Regions from separate parts of the Asanoa sp. NPDC049475 genome, predicted to be linked through region 2. Evidence: riboswitches for the same ligand, from Rfam matches in the RefSeq annotation. Region 2 holds a riboswitch; the other holds the start of a gene.
The links. Region 2 has a riboswitch for thiamine pyrophosphate ahead of AB0J88_RS24125 (ECF transporter S component). Riboswitches for the same ligand answer to the same signal wherever they lie in the genome.
Positions count from the first base shown of each region.

Region 1: another riboswitch for thiamine pyrophosphate. It lies ahead of AB0J88_RS23955 (cytosine permease); the one in region 2 lies ahead of AB0J88_RS24125 (ECF transporter S component).

Region 1 covers NZ_JBFAPY010000005.1:823,023-833,399, forward strand. The annotation lists gene AB0J88_RS23915 (ATP-dependent Clp protease ATP-binding subunit) at 1-2,113, shown strand, start outside; gene AB0J88_RS23920 (hypothetical protein) at 2,110-2,946, opposite strand; gene thiD (bifunctional hydroxymethylpyrimidine kinase/phosphomethylpyrimidine kinase) at 3,004-3,813, opposite strand; gene AB0J88_RS23930 (thiamine phosphate synthase) at 3,810-4,400, opposite strand; gene AB0J88_RS23935 (thiazole synthase) at 4,397-5,170, opposite strand; gene thiS (sulfur carrier protein ThiS) at 5,176-5,373, opposite strand; gene thiO (glycine oxidase ThiO) at 5,370-6,464, opposite strand; gene thiE (thiamine phosphate synthase) at 6,461-7,078, opposite strand; gene AB0J88_RS23955 (cytosine permease) at 7,075-8,382, opposite strand; TPP riboswitch at 8,384-8,494, opposite strand; gene AB0J88_RS23960 (MSMEG_6728 family protein) at 8,539-9,021, opposite strand; gene AB0J88_RS23965 (glycoside hydrolase family 15 protein) at 9,021-10,377, opposite strand, start outside.
Region 2 covers NZ_JBFAPY010000006.1:13,401-23,777, forward strand. The annotation lists gene AB0J88_RS24100 (DedA family protein) at 1-161, shown strand, start outside; gene AB0J88_RS24105 (acyl-CoA dehydrogenase family protein) at 199-2,115, opposite strand; gene AB0J88_RS24110 (DUF6328 family protein) at 2,250-2,768, opposite strand; gene AB0J88_RS24115 (AAC(3) family N-acetyltransferase) at 2,888-3,697, opposite strand; gene AB0J88_RS24120 (alpha/beta hydrolase) at 3,694-4,503, opposite strand; TPP riboswitch at 4,553-4,657, shown strand; gene AB0J88_RS24125 (ECF transporter S component) at 4,658-5,233, shown strand; gene AB0J88_RS24130 (ABC transporter ATP-binding protein) at 5,240-6,643, shown strand; gene AB0J88_RS24135 (energy-coupling factor transporter transmembrane component T) at 6,640-7,440, shown strand; gene AB0J88_RS24140 (N-acetyltransferase) at 7,474-8,073, shown strand; gene AB0J88_RS24145 (hypothetical protein) at 8,100-8,288, opposite strand; gene AB0J88_RS24150 (isoprenyl transferase) at 8,478-9,290, opposite strand; gene recO (DNA repair protein RecO) at 9,287-10,063, opposite strand; gene AB0J88_RS24160 (SMP-30/gluconolactonase/LRE family protein) at 10,141-10,377, shown strand, end outside.

The DNA of each region.
Region 1 (10,377 bases), on a different contig from region 2:
CAAGGAGGGCGAGAACGTCGGCGCCCGGGCGCTGGCCGCGCTCGGGCTCTCCCTGGTCACCGCCCGCGAGCGGGTCGAGGAGGTGGGCGGGGTCGGCGGGCAGGCGGCCGGCGGGCACATCCCGTTCACCCCCAGGGCCCGCCGGGTACTCGAGCTCGCGTTGCGTGAGGCCCTCCAGCTCGGGCACGCCCACATCGGTCCCGAGCACCTCCTGCTCGGCCTGGTCCGCGACGGCGGCGGGGTCGGTGCCCAGGTCCTCGAGCGGTTCGACGCCGACGCGGCGGCCGTCCGGCGGAGCGTGATCGAGGCGCTCACCGAGAAAGCCGACGGGGCTCCGCCGCCCAGCAGCGCCGTGCTCGACCAGTTCGGCACCAACCTCACCGACGCCGCGCTGCGGGGCGCTCTCGACCCGCTCGTCGGGCGGGACACCGAGATCCAGCGGGTCATCCGCGTGCTGTGCCGGCGCACCAAGAACAACCCGGTCCTGCTCGGCGAGCCCGGCGTGGGCAAGACGGCCGCCGTCGAGGGGCTGGCCCAGCGCATCGCGGCCGGTGACGTGCCGCAGCGGTTGCGGGGCAAGCAGCTCTACACGCTCGACCTCAGCGCCCTGGTCGCCGGCTCGCGCTACCGCGGCGACTTCGAGGAGCGGCTTCGCAAGGTGCTCCGGGAGGTACGCGGTCGCGACGACATCATCCTGTTCGTCGACGAGATCCACACGATCGTCGGCGCCGGTGCGGCCGAGGGTGCCCTCGACGCCGCTTCGATCCTCAAGCCGTTGCTCGCCCGGCCCGAGCTGCGGCTGATCGGCGCGACGACCACCGACGAGTATCGGCGGATCCTCGTCCGCGACCCGGCTCTGGAACGGCGCTTCCAGCCGGTCGCGCTCGCCGAGCCGACGGTCGCGCAGGCCATCGAGATCCTGACCGGGTTGCGGCGGCACTACGAGGCGCACCACGGCGTGGTGTACACCGACGCGGCGCTCGTCGCGGCGGCGACCCTGGCCGACCGGTACGTCGCCGACCGGTTCCTGCCGGACAAGGCGATCGACCTGGTCGACGAGGCCGGCGTGCGGGCGCACCTGCGCGGCGCCACGCAGGTGGGCGAGGACGACGTCGCCGAGGTGCTGGCCGACTGGGTCGGTGTGCCTGTGCGTCCGCGCAGCGACACCGAGACCCGTCGCCTGGCCCGGATGGAGGACGAGCTGCACCTGCGGGTAGTCGGGCAGGACGAGGCGGTCGGTGCGGTCGCGCGCGCGGTACGCCGTACCCGAGCCGGGCTGAAGGACCCGCGCCGTCCCGCCGGGTCGTTCGTGTTCGCGGGGCCGACGGGTGTCGGCAAGACCGACCTGTGCCGGGCGCTCGCCGAGTTCCTGTTCGGCAGCGAAGACGCGCTGATCCAGCTGGACATGTCGGAGTTCCACGACCGGCACACGGTGGCGCGGCTGGTCGGCGCCCCGCCCGGTTACGTCGGGCACGACGAGGGCGGCCAGCTGACCGAGCGGGTGCGCCGGCGCCCGTTCTCGGTCGTGCTCTTCGACGAGATGGAGAAGGCCCACCCCGACGTCCTGCTCACCCTGCTCCAGATCCTCGAGGACGGCGCGTTGACCGACGCGCAGGGGCGCAAGGTGGACTTCCGGAACACCGTCGTCATCCTGACCACGAACCTCGGCACCCGGGGCGCGCCGGTCGGGTTCGTCGACTCCATCGTGGATGGTCACGACCAGGTGCGGGCCACGGTACGCGAGGAGCTGCGCCGGCACTTCCCGCCGGAGCTGCTCAACAGGATCGACGAGACCGTGGTGTTCCGGCACCTGACCGAGCCCGAGCTGCTCGCGATCGCCGACCTCATGCTGGCGCGGGTCGCGCAGCGGCTGGCGGCCCAGGACATGACGCTGGTGGTCACCGACGACGCCAAGCGGCACCTGGTGCGGCAGGGCACCGATCCCGCGTACGGGGCGCGGCCGCTGCGTCGCGTCGTCCAGACGGCCGTCGAGGACGCGCTGTCCGAGCGCATCCTGCTCGAGGAGCTGCGCGCCGGGCAGACGGTGGTCGTCGACGTCGCGGGCACGGACCTCGCGTACCGCGTCGAAGAACGGCAGGCGATGGCCGGCTAGGGCGTCTCCTGCCGCGGCAGCACGACGATGTCGCCGGGCCGCACCCGCCGCGGCCCGGCGGCACCGTCGAACCACACGTCGTAGCCGACGGGCGGACCGGACGCCGCCCACCACAGGCCGGTGATCGAGCCCGGGGCGAGCCCGGCCCGGACGCGGGTGCCGGGGGCGTGCCCGTCGTCGGCCACGACCAGCAGGGCGTCGAGGACCTGCCGGGTGCCTGTCCAGGGCGCGCCGGCCTCGTCGCGGAAGCCCCGGAAGGCCGATCGGAGCCGGGGGTACGCGCCGGCGGTCAGCGCGCCGTCGATGCGGTCCCAGAGGATCGTCCAGTCGCCGTCGAGCAGCCGACGGGCGGCCCGGTCGACGTCGGCGCAGACCAGGTCGACCGCCGTCTCCTCGCCAGTCCCGGCCGCCAGGATCCGCTCGCCGGCGGCGGGTGCCGGTCGCGCCGCGACGAGATAGAGCATCGCCAGCAGAGCGGCGCGACCGGCGCCGGCGTAGAGCGGGCCATGGGCGGACCGGGCGGGCGGGAGGCGGTCGACCAGGTGTCCGGCACGTCCGGCGGGCAGCCCGCCTCCGCGCCGGGCGTCGGCCAGGCGCACGTCGACCGGACGGGCGGCCCGGCCGCACAGCGACCAGCGCCCGTCGCCGCGCACGGCCAGGGGATAGACGGTGCGGCCGAGGTCGCCGAGGGTCTCGCCGGCCGCCAGCCCGGCCGCGGCCACCTGACGGGCGGCGACCGAGTAGGCCACCCCGGCCTGCGCGGCGTGCGCCCGCACGAGCCGCTTGCGCGCGCGCCCCGACCGGGGCCGCTTACGGGAACGATCGTCGGTCATGGCCGTACCTCCTGTGGCTCCACCCGAAGGTAACCCCGTGCGGCCAGCGAGGTCAGGTCAGGATGCCGTCCAGCCGAAGTGGTCCAGCGGGCCGTGGCCCGCGCCCAGGTGCCAGCGGGACCCGCCGGCGACGGCGCGCGAGACGAACTCCTTCGCGGCCGCGAGCGACGTGCGCAGGTCCTCGCCCTGGGCCAGGTACGCGGCCGTGGCGGCGGCGAACGAGCAGCCGGTGCCGTGCGTGTTCGGGGTGTCCACCCACCGCGCGCTCAGCTCGTAGGTCTCCTTCCCGTCCCAGACCACGTCCACCGCGGTGCCGGAGGGGTCGCCAGCCGGATGCCCGCCCTTGACCACGGCTGCGCCGGGGCCGAAGTCGCCCAGGGCGCGGGCGGCGGCGTGCTGGTCGTCGCGGCTGGTGATCGGCGAGCCGAGCAGCACCTCGGCCTCGCGCAGGTTCGGCGTGACCACGGCCGCGTGGGGGAACAGCCCGTCGCGGTAGGCGTTCTCGGCAGCCGGCTCCAGCAGCCGGTCGCCGCTGGAGGAGACCATCACCGGGTCGACCACCAGGTTGGGCAGGCGGCCCTGGGCGGCGAGCGCCGAGACGGCCTCGACGGTCGCCGCGGTGGCCAGCATCCCGGTCTTCACCGCGACCACCGGCAGGTCGTCGAGGACCGCCGCGATCTGGGCGACCACGAAGCTGGACGGTGTCGCGTGCACGCCACGTACGCCGACGGTGTTCTGCGCGGTCAACGCGGTGATCGCGCTGGTGCCGAACACCCGCAGGGCCGCGAAGGTCTTCAGGTCGGCCTGGATCCCGGCACCACCGCCCGAGTCGGAGCCGGCGATGGTCAACGCGACGGGCGGGTTCACGGTATGTCCTCCACAGTGGTGTGCAATGCGCTCAGGTATTCAGCGACGGAGTAGGGGTCGCGCATCACACCACCCATCACGGCGACGCCGTGCGCCCCGGCGGCGCGGCATTCGGCCACCTGCCGCGGGCCGACACCGCCGAGCGCGAACACCGGCGGCCCGGTGCGGGTCAGCGCCGCGAGGCCGGCCGGACCCAGCGGGGGACCGTAGCCGGGCTTCGACACGCTCGGGTACACCGGCGACACGGTCACGTAGTCGCATCCCTCGGCCGCCGCGGCGGCCACCTCGGCGAGGTCGTGGCAGGACCGGCCCACCAGCGCCGGTCGCGATCGGCAGGGGAACGGGTCCCGGGCAGCCAGGTGCACGGCGTCCGCACCATCGTGACTCGCCACGATCAGCGTGCCTCCGACGGGCGCGAGGATGCCCGCGAGCTCGGCCGCCAACGCCGCACGCGCACCGGCCGGCAGGTCCTTCTCCCGCAGCACCACGGCTCGCGCACCGGCCTCGACGGCGGCCCCGACGGCGCGTGGCAGCGGACCGGCGCACTGGGTGCGGTCGGTCAGCACCAGCAGCCGAGGCAGGTTCACAGAGCCGCCAGGCCCGCGTCCTGAGTGGACGCCTGGGCGTGCCAGCGCCGCTCGATGCGGCCGGCGCCGAACGCCAGCCGGCCCGCGTCCACCGCGTGCCGCATCGCCAGCGCCATCCGCTCCGGCTCGCGGGCGCGGGTCACGGCCGAGGCGAGCAGCACGCCGTCGCAGCCGAGCTCCATCGCCAGCGCCGCGTCGGAGGCGGTGCCCAGCCCGGCGTCCAGGATCACCGGCACGTCGACGACCTCCCGGATGAGGGAGATGTTGTGCGGGTTGCGGATGCCCAGCCCGCTGCCGATCGGCGAGCCGAGCGGCATCACCGCGACGCAGCCGGCGTCGGCCAGCCGGCGGGCGGTGATCGGGTCGTCGTTGGTGTACGGCAGCACCTGGAAGCCGTCCGCCACGAGCTGCTCGGCCGCGTCGAGCAGCTCGACCGGATCGGGCAGCAGGGTGCGGTCGTCGCCGATCACCTCGAGCTTGACCCAGTCGGTCTCGAACGCCTCGCGGGCCAGCTTGGCGGTGCGCACGGCCTCGCGGGCGGTGAAGCAGCCGGCGGTGTTGGGCAGCAGGCGCACGCCGCAGCGCTCCAGCACGTCGGCCAGCGCGCCGCCGGTGGACGCCTCGACCCGGCGCAGCGCGACGGTGACCAGCGCGGTGCCGGACGCGGTGATGGCGCGGGCCAGGACGTCGAGGCTGGGCACGCCGCCCGTGCCGAGGATCAGCCGGGACGGCAGCGTCTGCCCGGCGAGGACGAAGTGGTCGTCGGTCATGGTCGTCACCCTCCCGCCACGGCGGCGAGGATCTCGACCTCGTCGCCCTCGGTCAACGCCGTGTCCGCCCACTCGCTGCGCGGCACCACCTCGCCGTTGCGGGCCACCGCGATGCGGCGCTGGTCGGTGCGGGCCGCGACGAGCTCGGCCACCGTGACCGGCGACGCCACCTCGACGGCCTGGCCATTGACGGTCAGCGTCATCCAATCCTCCCGTCCGGAGCGAACGGTGCCGCGTACGACGGCAGCGCCCCCTCGGTCAACAGCTCGGCGATCGCGTCCGCGGTCGCCGGGGTGAGCAGCACACCGTTGCGGTGGTGCCCGGTCGCGAGCACCAGGCCGGGCAGCGACGAGGGACCGAGCAGCGGGGCGTTGTCGGGCGTGCCCGGCCGCCAGCGGGCCAGCGTCTCGACCAGCTCGAGCTCGGCGACGTCGGGCACCACCTCGATGGCGTCGCGGAGCAGGGCGTGCACGGCGCCCGCGGTGACCGTCGGGTCGAAGCCCAGCTCCTCGCTGGTGGCGCCGACGACCAGGCCGCCGGCGGACCCGTGCGGCACGAGGTAGACGTGCTGGCCGCGGACCAGCGCACGAATCGTCCCGTCGAGCAGGGCGTCGCCGCGCAGCCGCAGGATCTGGCCCTTGACCGGGCGGACCGGCAAGGGGGGAGCGCCGGGCAGACTGCCGCTCCACGCGCCGAGCGCGAGCACGACGGTGTCGGCTAACAGTTCGGTGCCGTCAGTCAGGCGCAGCCCGGCAGCGCGGCCGTCCACGACCATCAAAGAGGCGATCCGTGACTGGACGATGTGGACACCGGCGCCGACGGAGGCAGCCAGCAGCGCCGCGTGCAGGGAGCGCGGCTCGACCGAGTGGTCGCTGGGCGCGTGCAGGGCGCCGCGTACGCGCGGGCTGAGGGCCGGCTCGCGGCGCCGGGCCTGGCTGCCCGTCAGGCGCTCGACCGGCAGGCCGGACTCGAGGTAGTAGGCGTGCAGCCGGTCGAGCGCCGCCATGTCGTCGGCGTCGAAGCCGACCTCGAGCGTGCCGGCGGTACGCAGGTCCACCGTGCCGCCGAGGTCCGCGAGGAAGGCCGGATAGCGGCCCAGCGACTCCCGGCTCAGCGCGCGCAGCGCCTCCTCGCCGTACGCGGCCTCGGTCAGCGGGGCCAGCATGCCGGCGGCGGCCAGCGACGCGCCGGTGCCGGGCGCCTCGTCGACCACGGTGACGTCGAGCCCGCGCTGGGCGGCCCGCCAGGCCACCGCGAGCCCGATCAGTCCACCGCCGGCGACCAGCACCGTCATGGGTTGCCGTCCAGCGCGGCGAGCAGTGCCCGGGCGGCGGCCGCCGGGTCGGGCGCGGCCGAGACGGCGGAGACCACCGCGACGCCGTGCGCACCCGCCGCCCGCAGCAGGGGCACCCGCGGCGCGGTGACCCCGCCGATCGCGATGACCGGCACCCCCACGGCGGCCGCGACGGCGGCGACACCCTCCGGCCCGATCGGGTCGGGCAGACCGTCCTTCGTGGACGTCGCGAACGCGGGACCGACGCCGAGGTAGTCGGCGCCGGCGGCCACCAGCGCGGCCGCCCGGTCCGGGTCGCGGGCCGTGCCGCCGATCAGGTGGGTCGGGCCGGCGATCCTGCGCACCACCTCGACGGGCAGGTCGTCGGCCCCGACGTGGGTGCCGTCGGCCCGCGCGGCCAGTGCGAGGTCGACCCGGTCGTTGACGACGCACTGCGCGCCGGCGGCGCGGCACAGGAGCACCACCTCGCGCGCGAACGCCAACCGCTCGCGGTCGCTGCCGACCTTGGTGCGCACCTGGACGACCGGGGTGCCGCCGGCCAACGCGGCGCGCACGGCGTCCAGCGCCGCGATGCCGCCGGCCGCGTCGGTGACCACGTGCAGCCGGCCGATCACGACGCCACCCGCGCGGGCCGGCGCCGGCCCGGCAGCAGCACCAGTGCCGTGAGCCCGGCCGCGACCGCGAGGCTGACCAGGGACGCCGACCAGCCGTTGGCGGGATCGATGCCGAGGTCGTGCTGTCTGGCCGTCCACCAACTCGTCCAGCCCTGCCCGAGGTCGGGGAAGAAGGTCGGCAGGGTGAGCTGGTAGGCGACGAAGCCGGCGGCCCACGGCAGCAAGAGCCAGGGTCGGGCCGGTGCGGTGGCGGAGACGTCCCAGCGGCCGCGCGGCAGCACGAAGTAGGCGATCGCGAAGACGCCGACCAGGGGCACGAAGACCGCGCCGATCAGGAACAGGAACGGCTCGTACGAGACGATGTCGACGGCCAGCGCCAGCAGTGTGGCGACGGTGCCGACGAGGGCCGCGAGCAGCCTCCGGTCGATCCGCTCGACCATGTTGCGGGCCGAGACGGCGGTCGAGTAGACGTTGGCGAACGCCTCGTCGACCTCGACCACCACCAGCACGGCCAGCGCGACGGCACCGAGGGGCACGGCCAGCAGGGCGTCGACGACGTCGAGGCCGCCGGCACCGTACGCGGCCAGGGCCAGCACCCCGAGCGTGAAGCACGCGATGGTGGCGGCGCCGTAGCCGACGGTGGCGCCGGCGAACGCGGCCCGCCCGCTGCGCGTGTGCCGGGTGTAGTCGGCGACCAGCGGGAACCAGGAGACCGGCATCGCGATGACCACGTCGACGGCGGTCCAGAACGACCCGCCGTCGCCGGTCAGCGGCTGCGGGTCGGCCCGGAGCACCTCGACGAACAGGTAGAGGCCGGCGATCAGCGCGGCCCAGACGGCGTACCGGGCGAGCAGCCGGACGGCACCGAGCGGACGCAGCGCCATGAGGGTGGCGGCGACCCCGGCCACGAGCACGAACGGCCACTTGGGCGCGTCCAGCACCTTGGCGGCGGCGGTCGCGATGATGAAGATCTCGAAGGTCGCCCAGCCGACGCACTGGAGGAGGTTGAAGACGGTCGGCAGGTACGACAGGTGCCGGCCGAGCAGCCCGCGCAGCAGCACCATGCCGGGGGCACCCTCCCGGGCACCGGCGGCGGCGCCGAGGCCGAGCAGGAGGGACCCGATGACGGCCCCGACCACGATGGCCAGGATGGTCACGCCGAGCGGCCGCCCCGGCAGCACGGCGAAGGTGGCGGCGACGGGCAGGAGGAGGCTGACACCGAGGCTGCCGAACAGCCCGGCGGTGTCGCGGAAGCCGAGGGTACGAGCGGGTTCGGTCGCGCTTTCGGCGGCGGCCGTGGACATGGTCGACACGTAAGAAGCTCCCTACGCCGGCATTACCCGGTCAGGTTCCGACGGTCGGCGGCGCGTCAGCCGCCCTCTCAGCCCGGTGCTCCGAGCTCCCGTTGTGACTTCCGGCAGGTTACGACATACCCACCGCGAACGCCATCGTTACAGATATCACGGTGGGGCGCAGCCGTTCGGCCGGTCCGAGGGCGGCCAGACATAGGGCAGGTCGGGTGGGACGTCCCCGAAGAGCGGGCCGTAGAACGTCGCGTCCTTGCGGATCAGGGCCGACTGGTGGGAGCGGTGGAACGCCTCGTCGCCGAGCCAGGGTGGCAGGTCGCCGGCCGTCCGCAACTCCGGCACCTCGCGCACGGCGGTGATGCCGCACGACGCGGCCAGGTCCGTGGTCAGGGTCGTGGCCGTCGTGTCGGCGCGGCCCTCGGCGGTCCAGGTCGACGCCACGACGAGGCCGTAGCGGACCAGGGCCTCCTCGTATCCCGCCCACATCTTGACCGCCGGGTGGTGCCGGAAGCCGTGGCCCGCGACCGTCAGACCGCGCAGGATCTGCACGTTCTCCACCCGTTGCTTGCCGAGCCGCGGCGGGTCCAGCACCGCGGCCGACCGTGCGAAGTCGGGGAACGGCAGGAACGTCTGCATCAGCCCAGCGCGCGGTCGACGTTGAAGGCCGCGCTGATCAGGGCCAGGTGGGTGAAGGCCTGAGGGAAGTTGCCCAGCTGCTCGCCGGTGGGGCCGAGCTGCTCCGCGTACAGGCCGACGTGGTTCGCGTACGTGATCATCTTTTCGAAGGCCAGGCGGGCCTCGTCGACCCGGCCCGCTCGGGACAGGGCCTCGACGTACCAGAAGGTGCAGATGGACATCGTGCCCTCTTCGCCCTCCAGGCCGTCCGGGCTCAGGTGCGGGTCGTAGCGGTAGACCAGCGAGTCCGAGACCAGTGTGTCGCCGAGCAGGTCGAGGGTGGTCAACCAGCGCGGGTCCGTCGGCGCGACGAACTTCGACAGCGGCATCATCAGCACCGAGGCGTCCAGGACGTGGCCGTCGCGGTGCTGGACGAAGGCCTTCAGATCGGGCTCCCAGAAGCGGTCCATGATCTGGTAATAGATGGCGTCGCGGGCCTTGCTCCAGCGCACCAGGTCGGCCGGCAGCCCGCGCTGGTGTGCGACCCGGATCGCGCGTTCGAGCGCCACCCAGCACATCAGCCGCGAGTAGAGGAAGTTGCGCCGGCCGCCACGGATCTCCCAGACCCCCTCGTCGGGCTGGTCCCAGTTCTCGCACACCCATTCGACGAACGTGGTGACGCCGTCCCACACGCCGGCGGAGATCGGCTGGCCCCACTTGTTGTAGAGGTAGATCGAGTCGATCAGCGCGCCGTAGATGTCGAGCTGGAGCTGGTTCACCGCGTCGTTGCCGACCCGGACCGGCGCCGAGCCCTCGTAGCCCTCCAGGTGGTCCAGGCGGCGTTCCGAGAGCGACTCGCCGCCGTCGACGCGGTACATGATCTGCAATGGGCCCTCCGGGTCGGGGTCACTGGCGCGCACCCGGGCGGCGAGGAAGTTCATGAAGGCGTCGGCCTCCTCGGTGAAGCCGAGCCGCAGCAACGCATAGATGCAGAACGCCGCGTCCCGGACCCACACGTACCGGTAGTCCCAGTTGCGCTCGCCGCCGAGCCGCTCGGGCAGGCTCGTCGTCGGCGCGGCCACGATGGCACCCGTCGGCGCGTACGTCATCAGCTTGAGCGTGAGGGCCGAGCGGTGCACCGCCTCACGCCAGCGGCCCCGGTAGCGCGACGCCGAGAGCCAGCGCCTCCAGTACGCGACCGTGTCGGTGAACGCCTCCTCGGCCTCCTCGGCGGTCCCGTACGCCGGCTTGCCGTCGTCGGCCCGGTCGAGGCAGAACACCACCGACTCGCCCTGCTTGAGCCGAAAGGAGCTGATCACGTCGCCGTCGACGAGCTCGAACGGCGCGGTCGAGTTCAGCGCCATGCTCATCGACGCC
Region 2 (10,377 bases):
CGGCCTTCGAGGACCACCCGATCCAGGGGCTCGCACTCGGCTTCGGTATCGCCCTGGCCCTGGCCGGGGTGGCCGAGCTGATCCAGTGGTTGCGGCGCCGCCGCAGGCCGCCGGAGAGGCCCAAGCCTCAAGAGGTGGGTGTCGGCGGGGACGGAAAATAGCGAAGCGGCCCGGGCCTGAGCCCGGGCCGCCGCCGCGTCACATAGGTGGAATTCGCCGCCGCACGTCTTCCGCCGTCGACGGACCCGGCTTCCAGGTCGCCACCCAGGGCAGGTCGCCCTCGGGGTGCACGACGCCGTCCTCGAGCCAGGTGTAGCGCCCGTCGAGGATCCGCTTGGCCGCCTTCACATCCACCGCGTCCGTGTTGTCCCAGAGTGCGGTGAACAGCGCGTCGGCGCGTACCTTGGCCTGCCGGCAGAACAGGTCGGCCAGTTCCATGCCCTCCGGCCGGGTCTCCCGCTCCGAGGTGGCCCGCACGCAGACCGCCGCCATCGCGAACAGCTCCGCGCCGATGTCGACGATCCGGCCGAGGAAGACCTCGCGGTCCTCCATCCGCGCCTGCCAGCGGGACATGCCGTAGAAGGTCGACCGGGCCATCTTGCGGGCCGCCCGCTCGACGTACCGCAGGTGCTGGGCCAGCGGGCCGTACTCGTCATTGAAGGCCGACGGGTTCTGCCCCTTGCCGACCGCCAGACCCGGCAGCCACTTGGCGTAGAACGCGGTCGCCCGGGCACCGGCCTTCGCCTTGCGGCCCAGGTCGGCCTTGGGGTCGATGATGTCGCCGGCGACCGAGAGGTGCGCGTCGACCGCCTCACGGGCGATCAGCAGGTGCATGATCTCGGTCGAGCCCTCGAAGATCCGGTTGATCCGCAGGTCGCGGAGGATCTGCTCGGTCGCGACCGCGCGCTCGCCGCGGGCCGCCATCGAGTCCGCCGTCTCGTAGCCACGACCGCCCCGGATCTGCACGAGCTCGTCGGCGATCTTCCACGCCATCTCGCTCGCGTAGAGCTTGACCAGCGCCGCCTCGATGCGGATGTCGTTGCGGTCGTCGTCGGCCAGCATGCAGCACAGGTTGAGCATGGTCTCCATGCCGTACGTGGTCGCGGCCATGAAGGACAGCTTCTGCGCGATGGCTTCGTGGTCGCCGACGGGCCGGCCCCACTGCACCCGCTCCGCGGACCACTGCCGGGCGACGCTGAGGCACCACTTGCCGGCGCCGACGCACATCGCGGGCAGCGACAGCCGGCCGGTGTTGAGCGTGGTCAGCGCGATCTTCAGGCCGCGCCCCTCGCCGCCGATCATCTGGTCGGTCGGCACGAACACGTCGTGGAAGCGGGTCACGCTGTTTTCGAGACCGCGCAGGCCGACGAAGCTGTTGCGGCGCTCGATCGTGATGCCCGGCGAGTCGCCCTCGACGACGAACGCGGTGATGCCGCCGCGCCGGCCCTCGGACTTGGGCACCCGGGCCATCACCACGAGGAGCGTGGCGATGGTGCCGTTGGTGGCCCAGAGCTTGACGCCGTTGAGCCGGTAGCCGCCCTCGACCGGCTCGGCGATCGTGCCGAGGCGGGCCGGGTCGGAGCCGACGTCGGGCTCGGTGAGCAGGAACGCCGACACCTCGCCGCCGGCCAGGCGGGGCAGGTAGCGCCGCTTCTGCTCGGCGGTGCCGAACAGCTTGAGCGGCTGCGGCACGCCGATCGACTGGTGTGCGGAGAGCAGCGCGCCGATCGCCGGGCTGGCCGAGCCGGCCAGCATCAGGCTGCGCGCGTAGTCGAGGTTGGTCAGCCCGAGGCCGCCGTACTTCTCGTCGATCTTCATGCCGAACGCGCCGAGCCGGGCCAGGCCGTGGAACACGTCGTCCGGGATCCGGTCCTCACGCTCGATGAGGGCACCGTCGACATCGCTGCGGATGTAGGCGTTGAGCTTCTTGACGAACTCTTCGCCCTTGGCGGAGCGCATCGGGTCGGGCTGAGGCCACGGGTCGATCAGGTCGAGCCGCAGCCGGCCCAGGAAGAGCTCCTTGCCGAAGCTGGGCTTGGTCCAGTTGGTCTCGCGGGACGCCTCGGCGACCTCGCGGGACTCCTGGTAGGAAACCGTGCCGGCCTCCTGCGGCAGAGCACCGGCACCGTCGGCGCCGCCGGCCTCCGGCGGCCTGTTCTGCGTAGTCGTCACGGCTTCCCCCTTTTGTCCGGGCTTGGCTGTGCTGGTTCTGACGGTACCCCGCTTTGTTACCCGCCGGTAGGCTTCTGCTATTCCTCGGGGTTCTCGCGACGCTCTTCGATCTCTTCCTCGGTCTCGTCCGCCTCTCCCCAGTCCCGCCGCGACCACGGCAGGATCGCCCAGAACGTGAGGAAGAAGAAGGCGGTCACCGCGCTGAGCCCGATGGCGATGCCGCGCGAGAGGATGAAGTCGGTGATCAGCAGGACCGCGGCGGACATCGAGACGAGCATGAAGAACAGGCCGCCGGTGGCCATCTTGTGGCCGAACCGGACCAACTCGGGCTTGCGCCCCTGCCGGAACAGCGCCCGGTGGAACGCCACCGGAGCGATGATCATCGCGGTCGCGGCGGCCGCGGCCAGCAGCGCGACGAGGTAGATGTCGCGCTGGAACTCGGTGGTCTCCGGGAACCCGCTGCTGAACGGCAAGGTCAACAGGAACGCGAACAGGATCTGGACGCCCGTCTGCGCGACCCGCAACTCCTGCAGAAGATCGGCGAAGTTGCGGTCCCACCGCTGCTTCGGGGTCTCCTTGCGGTGCTCCTGGGCCATGCGGGCTCCTTTGTCCGGCCGTGACGGAAGCCGGCTAGCCCTTCCATGGTCGTCGCTGGGGGCGCCGGTCCGCGGTCAATTCCCGCCCGGCACTTCGCTGAAACGCGAGACTTGATCAGCTACTTGCGGTTTTCGGACATCCAGCGTTCCGCGAAGTCGACCGCCGCGCGTTGGGACATCAGGCGCGCCAGGGCGCCGCCGATGCGGCCCGTGCGGACCGCTCCGGTCGCGTCGAAGTCGGCGCCCAGCAGCTCGAAGTCGCTCTCGTCCAGGTCGACGTCGTCCCACCAGACCCACTCGCGGCCGCCGTCCGCGGTCTGCACCGCTGCTCCCAGGTGGGCCGTCGGCGGGTCCGCCTGCCGGTACTCGGCCAGGTGCAGGGACGTGTTGGAGTCGTGCCCGACGCCGAGCAGCAGGACGTCGCCGTCGAGGCCGTAGATCTTGCCCAGGGGCGAGTCGGCACCGAGCATGCCCGCGCGTGGCTGGCCGTAGACCACCTCGGCCGCCAACCGGCCCAGCGCCGCGAACGAGACCTGCGGGTGGTCGCTGCGCTGTGCACCCGGCCAGGTGCGGACCACCTCCGCGACCGCGCCCATCCAGCGGCTCGGCGTCACCTGCGGGTCGAAGCCCGGCATGTGCCCCCGGATCACGGGCCACCAGTCCTCGGGTACGGGCGGGTTCTGCCAGCCGGCCGGGTCGGAGTTGTCGGGGGTGTGCGTGGGCACGACCAGCGTCCCGTCCGGACCGATCGCGTCGCGCAGCGCCAGCACCAGCGCGTGCGGGCCGCCGGCCACGTAGCCGACCGGCTTGAGCGACGCGTGGACGAGCAGCGTCGAGCCGGGCCGGACACCGAGCGCGGCCAGATCGGCGGCGAGCGACTCGCGGGTGTGCGGCAGGCGTTCGGCGGCCTCCGCGGGGTGGTTGCTCACGACGCGTCCGCGATCCGGGCGAGGACCGCCTGCGCGAGCACGTCGGGCTGCCGCTCGGGGACCCAGTGGTCGACGCCGGGCAGCGGCAGGAAGCGGTAGTCGCCGGTCACGTGCTCGCCGGCCGCGCTCGCCGCGACCAGCCCGACGGCCGAGTCGCGGTCACCCCACACGAACGTGGTCGGCCGGTCCACCGGGCCGACCTTCGCCAGCTCCTCGATCGACAGTGCCCGGTACCAGTTGAGGGCCGGCGTGAGCGCGCCCGGTTCGAGCAGCGGCGCCGCATCGCTCACGCCGTCGAGCATCGCCCGCAGCCGGGCGCCGTCGTCGCTGGTCAGCACCGCCTCGGCCTTGCCGACCATGAGGAACAGCTGGATGTACGACGACCGGCGTTGCTGGTCGGGATCGCTGAACAGGGCCTGCGCGAACGCGGCCGGGTGGGGCACGCAGACCGCCGTCAGCGACCGGACCCGCTCCGGGTGGGTCGCGGCGAGCTGCCAACCGACCAGCGCGCCGAAGTCGTGGCCGACCACGTCGGCGCGCCCACCGGCCAGCTCGTCGACGAACGCGACCGCGTCGGCCACGCACTCGGCCTGCCGGTAGGCGTCGACCCCGCTCGGCCGCGCGCCGGGCGAGTAGCCGCGCTGGTCGACCGCGAAAGTGCGCAGTCCCGCCTCGTTGAGGACAGAGGTCACGCCGGCCCAGCTGTGCCGGTTCGTCGGGAAGCCGTGCAGCAGGATCACCGGCGGCCCACCGGGCGGGCCACCCTCCGTGACGTCGAAGGCCAGCCCGCGTGTCTCGATCCGCATGCGCGCGAGCGTACCTGCCGACACCGGTGTTAACGTGGTGGAACAACTTCACGTCCGACAGGGGAGCGCGCAGCGCTGAGAGTGCGGAGTCATCCGCAGACCCTCGAACCTGATCTGGGTAATGCCAGCGCAGGGAGCTCGGGAGGCAAGCATTATGAGCAACAATCGTTGGCGTACGGTCGACATCGTCGTCGCAGCGGTCCTGGGTGTCGCGTTCGGCGTCGTCTTCTGGGCCTGGGGCCTGCTCTACAACGGACCCGCCGACGCGATCCCCCTGCCCGCGCGCACGCTGCTCTACGGCGTCTGGCTGCTGCCCGCCGTGCTCGGCGCGCTGGTGATCCGCAAGCCGGGCGCGGCGCTGTTCACCGAGACGGTCGCCGCGCTGGTCTCGGTCGCCTTCGGCACGACCTGGGGCTGGACGCTGGTGCTCCAGGGACCGCTCGAAGGGCTCGGCGCGGAGCTCGTCTTCGCCCTGTTCGCGTACCGCGTCTACCGGTTGCCGGTGGCCGCGCTGGCCGGCGCCGTCGCGGGACTGGTGGCCGCGCTCTACGACGTCCTCTACTGGTACCCGGGCAACTCGTGGGCCAGCTTCGGTGTCCCCTACCTCGCGCTCACCGCGGCCAGCTCGCTGGTGATCGCCGGCGTCGGCGGCTGGGCGCTGACGCGCGCGCTGGTCAACACCGGTGTGCTCGACCGCTTCCCGGCCGGCCGGGAACGCACGGCAGTCTGACCCGTCGTGAGCGCCGTCGAACTGCGCGGCTTCGGCTGGCGGCACGCGGGTCGCAAGGCGTGGGCCGTGCGCGGGGTCGACCTGAGCATCGAGCGCGGCGAGCGGGTGCTGCTGCTGGGGCCGTCCGGCGCGGGCAAGAGCACGCTGCTGGCGGCGCTGGCCGGCCTGCTCGCCGACGACTCCGGCGAGCGCGAGGGCACGGCCGAGATCGACGGGCTCGACACCCGCAAGGCGCGCGAACGGGTCGGCATCGTGTTCCAGGACCCGGCGACCCAGCTGGTGATGTCGCGGGTCGGCGACGACGTGGCCTTCGGCCTGGAGAACCGCGGCGTCCCTCGCGCGGACATCTGGCCCCGGGTGGCCGAGGCGCTGGGCGCGGTCGGCCTCACCCACCCGCTGGACCGGCCCACCCACGCGCTGTCCGGCGGCGAGCAACAGCGGCTCGCCCTGGCCGGCGTGCTCGCGCTGCGACCCGATCTGCTCCTGCTCGACGAGCCCACCGCCAACCTGGACCCGGCCGGCGCGGAGCTCGTGCGGTCGTCGCTGCGTGCGGCCGTGTCACGGGAGACCACGGTCATCATGGTCGAGCACCGGCTGGCCGAGGTCGTCCCGTTCGTCGACCGGGTCGTCGTGCTGGCGGCCGGCGGCGGGGTGGTCGCCTCCGGGTCGCCGGCACAGGTGTTCGGTGAGCACGGCGCCGCCCTCGCCGCCGACGGCATCTGGGTGCCGGGGCAACCACTGCCACCGCCCCGTCGGGCGGCCGGCGCTCCCGGCGAAGTGCTGGTCACGGCCGACGGAGTGGCGCTGACACCGCGGCTGGCACCGACCGACCTGTCGGTGCGCACCGGCGAGGCGCTCGCCGTGCTCGGACCCAACGGCGTCGGCAAGTCCACCCTGGCGCTCATGCTCGGCGGCCTTCTCAAACCGGGAGCCGGCCGGGTGGCGGCGTCCGCGGCACTGGCGGGCTCCGATGCGGCGCGACCGCCGCACCGATGGCGGGCCGCCGACCTGACCGCCCGGATCGGCTCGGTGTTCCAGAACCCCGAGCACCAGTTCGTGGCGTCGACCGTGCACGCGGAACTGGCCGTCGGCCCGCGCCGACTGGGTCGGCCGCTCGCGGTCGTCGACGAGTTGCTGGCCCGGCTGCACCTCGACCATCTCGCGCGGGCCAACCCGTACACCCTCTCCGGTGGTGAGGCCCGGCGGCTGAGCGTCGCGACGGCGTTGGCGTCGGCGCCCCGGCTGCTGGTGCTCGACGAGCCGACCTTCGGCCAGGACCGGCGCACCTGGGTCGAGCTGGTCGCGCTGCTGGCCGACCTGCGCGACCAGGGACACGGCGTGCTGACCGTCACCCACGACCCGGCGTTCGTCGAGGCGTTGGCGGACCGGCGGCTGGAGCTGGCGCCATGACGCTCTCCGCGGTGATGGTCCGCTCGTCGGCGCCGCTGGCCCGGCGCAACCCGGTCGCGAAGCTGGTCGCCGCCACCGTGTTCGCGGTCGGCGTGCTGGCCACCCTCGACCCGCTGACGCCGGCGTTGGCGATCGCCGTCGAGCTGGTGCTGCTGCCGCTGTTCGGCGTCGGCTACGGCACCCTGCTGCGCCGCGGGTGGCCGGTGCTGCTCTCGGTGTTCGGCGTCGTGCTGACCACGATCCTGTTCGGCGCCAACCGCGACGGGTCCCTGGTCTTCGCGGTCGGTCCCGTCGACGTGACCACCGGCGTGCTGACCGTCGCATTAGGACTCGCGCTGCGGCTCGTGGCGCTCGCGCTGCCCGGCATCATGGTGTTCACGACCACGGACCCGACCGACCTCGCGGACGCGCTGGTGCAGAACGCCAAGACCCCGGCCCGGTTCGCGATCGGCACGCTGGCCGCGTTCAGGCTGGTGCCGCTGCTCGGCCAGGAGTGGCAGGCGCTGCGGATGGCCCGGCGGGCACGCGGCGTCGACTCCGGCGGCAATCCGGTGGCGGCGGCGCGGCTGTTCGCGTCGACGGTGTTCGCCTTGCTGGTCGGCGCGATCCGGCGGGGCACCCGGCTGGCCACGGCGATGGACGCGCGGGGATTCGACAGCGGCATCACGCGTACGCACGCCCGGGAGCAACGTTTCACCCGCGCCGACTGGCTGTTCCTGCTCGGCGCGGTGCTGCTCACAGCGGCCATCCTTACCGTGAGCATCGCTACAGGTACGTTCCGCCCGGTTCTGGGCTAGTCTCACGCACACGTTTTTCTTAGGCGGTGGCGGATGAGCGTTGTGCTGAGGGAAGTGACGGACGCGGCTGAGGTCGAGGCGTTGGTGCCGCACGTCTATCGGATCTTCCAGATGGTCTCGCGTGGTGCCGCGCTGGGTTGGGCCGTGCCGCCCGGCCCGGACGAGGTGCGCGAGCTGTTGACCGGAGTGGTCGAGGGCGCCGCCGGCGGCGAGGCCGCGCTGCTGGTCGCCTTCGCGTCGGGCGACGACGTCCCGGAGCCGGCCGGGCTCGACCCGCTGGCGGCGCGGCTGGATGACGGCAGCACGGTGGCCGGGCTCGGCTACTGGCGCCGCTACAGCCGGCAGACCCACCGGCCGCACGCCGACCTGGAGCGCGTGGCGGTGGCCGAGGCGCACCAGGGACGCGGGATCGGGCGCGCGCTGACCGAGGGCCTGGTGGCCAGTGCCCGCAAGGCCGGCATCGAGGTGCTGACCCTCGACGCGCGCGGCGACAACGAGCGGGCGCTGGCGCTCTATCGCACGCTCGGCTTCAACGAGTACGGGCGGCTGGTCGACTTCGTGGCGGTCGGGCACCTGCGCTACGACAAGGTGTTCTACGCCATCGACCTGCGCCGGCCCTGGCCGCGGTTGTGAACCGCGGCCAGGGCCGGAGTTGCTCCTTAGGCGCGGCGGAAGGCGTAGCGCTTCGGTTGCGCTGCCGGCTTTCCACGACCGCCCTTTGTGGACGTGGTGGTGCGGTCGAGACCGCGCTGCGGCGTCGCCTTGGCGCGTCGCGCGGCGCGGTTGCCGCCGAGGTCGAGGTCCGGGACCTCCGAGATGTCGACGGTGAACTTGTCTGATGCAGGCATACGAAGGCCTCCGAAAACGGAGAAGAGACAGACGGATGCCCGGCGGCGCACTGTGATCAGGAAATAAGCATGACGCCCCGGGCGCTCGATGACCGCCGACGAAGGGCGGACCGGCACACAGAAATCCCTGAGGGCATCAGTAACGCATGCGACGACGGTACACCGCCGCCGCGCGCGTTGGCTAGGTGATTACGCGGGCGGCGGCGCGATCGGGTTCGGGATCGCCCCACCGAAGCGGCGGTCGCGCTTGGCGAACAGCTCGCATGCGTACCACAGGTGGCGCCGGTCGAAGTCCGGCCAGAGGGTGTCGAGGAAGACCAGCTCCGCGTACGCGGACTGCCAGAGCATGAAGTTCGAGATGCGCTCCTCCCCCGACGGCCGCAGGAACATGTCCACCTCGGGCACTTCGGGGTGGTAGAGGTAGCGCTGGATCGTCTTCTCGGAGATGCGGTCGGGGTCGATCTTCCCGGCCATCGCGTCCCGGGCGATCGCCGCCGCAGCGTCGGCGATCTCCGCCTGGCCGCCGTAGTTGACGCAGAACTGGAGCGTCAGCTTCGTGTTGCCGCGGGACATCTCCTCGGCCGTCTGCAGCTCGGAGATCACGCTCTTCCACAGCCGCCCGGCCCGGCCGGACCAGACGACCCGCACGCCGAGGTCGACGAGCTGGTCCCGGCGCCGCCGGATGACGTCGCGGTTGAAGCCCATCAGGAAGCGGACCTCTTCGGGCGACCGGCGCCAGTTCTCGGTGGAGAACGCGTACGCGGTCAGGTAGGGAATCCCGATCTCGATGGCGCCCTCGATCGTGTCGAAGAGCGAGTGCTCGCCGCGTTCGTGCCCGGCCGTGCGGGCCAGGCCGCGCTCCTTGGCCCAGCGGCCGTTGCCGTCCATCACGATCGCGACGTGCTTGGGCAGGGCGCCGGTGGGGAGCTCCGGCGGCCGGGCGCCCGACACGTGCGGCGTCGGCGGCCGCACCTCGCGGCGCGTACTGCGTGACCTGATCATTTCTGTTCTTCCCCCGTTGTGCGATCAACCAGCGGCAGCGAGCGTAACCCGCGTTCCAGGTGCCACTGGAGGTGCGCGGCGACCAGCCCGCTGCACTCGCGCCGCGGCCCGGCCTCGGCCGCGTCGGCGACGTGCCAGTTGCCGGACGAGAGGGCGACCATCAGGTCGAGCGTGGCGGGAGCCGGATGAGCGGCACCCGGCGGCCGACAATCCGGACAGACGGCCCCACCCGCGGGTACGGAGAATGCCTTGTGCGGCCCCCTGGTGCCACAAACCGCACACTCGACCAGGGCCGGTGCCCAGCCGGCCACCCCCATGCCCCGCAGCAGGTACGCGTCGAGCACGAGCGTCCCGGCGTGCTCGCGGGCGGCCAGCGCCCGGATCGCGCCGAGTGTGAGCTGGAACAACCGCAGCGACGGCTCCCGCTCGACAGGTGAGAGCCGCTCGGCGGTCTCCGCGATCGCACTGGCCGCCGTGTAACGGGGGTAGTCGTCGAGGAACCGCTTCCCGTAGAGCTCGATCGCCTCGACCTGGCTGACCGAGTGCAGCCCGTCGCCGCCATTGGGATCACCGGCGATCTGGAGGTCGACGTGGCCGAACGGCTCCAGCCGGGCACCGAACCGCGAGGTGGTCCGCCTGACTCCGCGCGCCACCGCCCTGAGCCGGCCGTGCCGCCGGCTGAGCAGCGTGATGATCCGGTCGGACTCGCCCAGCTTCTGCACACGCAGAACCACCGCGTCGTCGCGGTAGAGCTGACGGCGATATCCCGGCACCCGCCAATTGTGGTCCTTGTTTTCCGGGTACGTCTCGGCGGGTTCTGTGAAGATCGATATGGGTTAGTGTCTTGGCCATGCGTCCCCGGATTGAGCCGGTCGTCTGGCAGCCACCTGTTTCGCCGCCGCGGGCGCGCCTGTCGGCCAGCGACCCACCGATGCCGGAGCCGTTGTTCTGGCCGGTCGGCGCCGCAGGGCCGGAGGACGTGGTGATCCACCCGGACGGCCACCTCTACACGGGCGTGGCCGACGGCCGGATCCTGCGTCTGCCGCTGGCCGGCGGCCCACCGTCGATGGTCGCGACGACCGGCGGG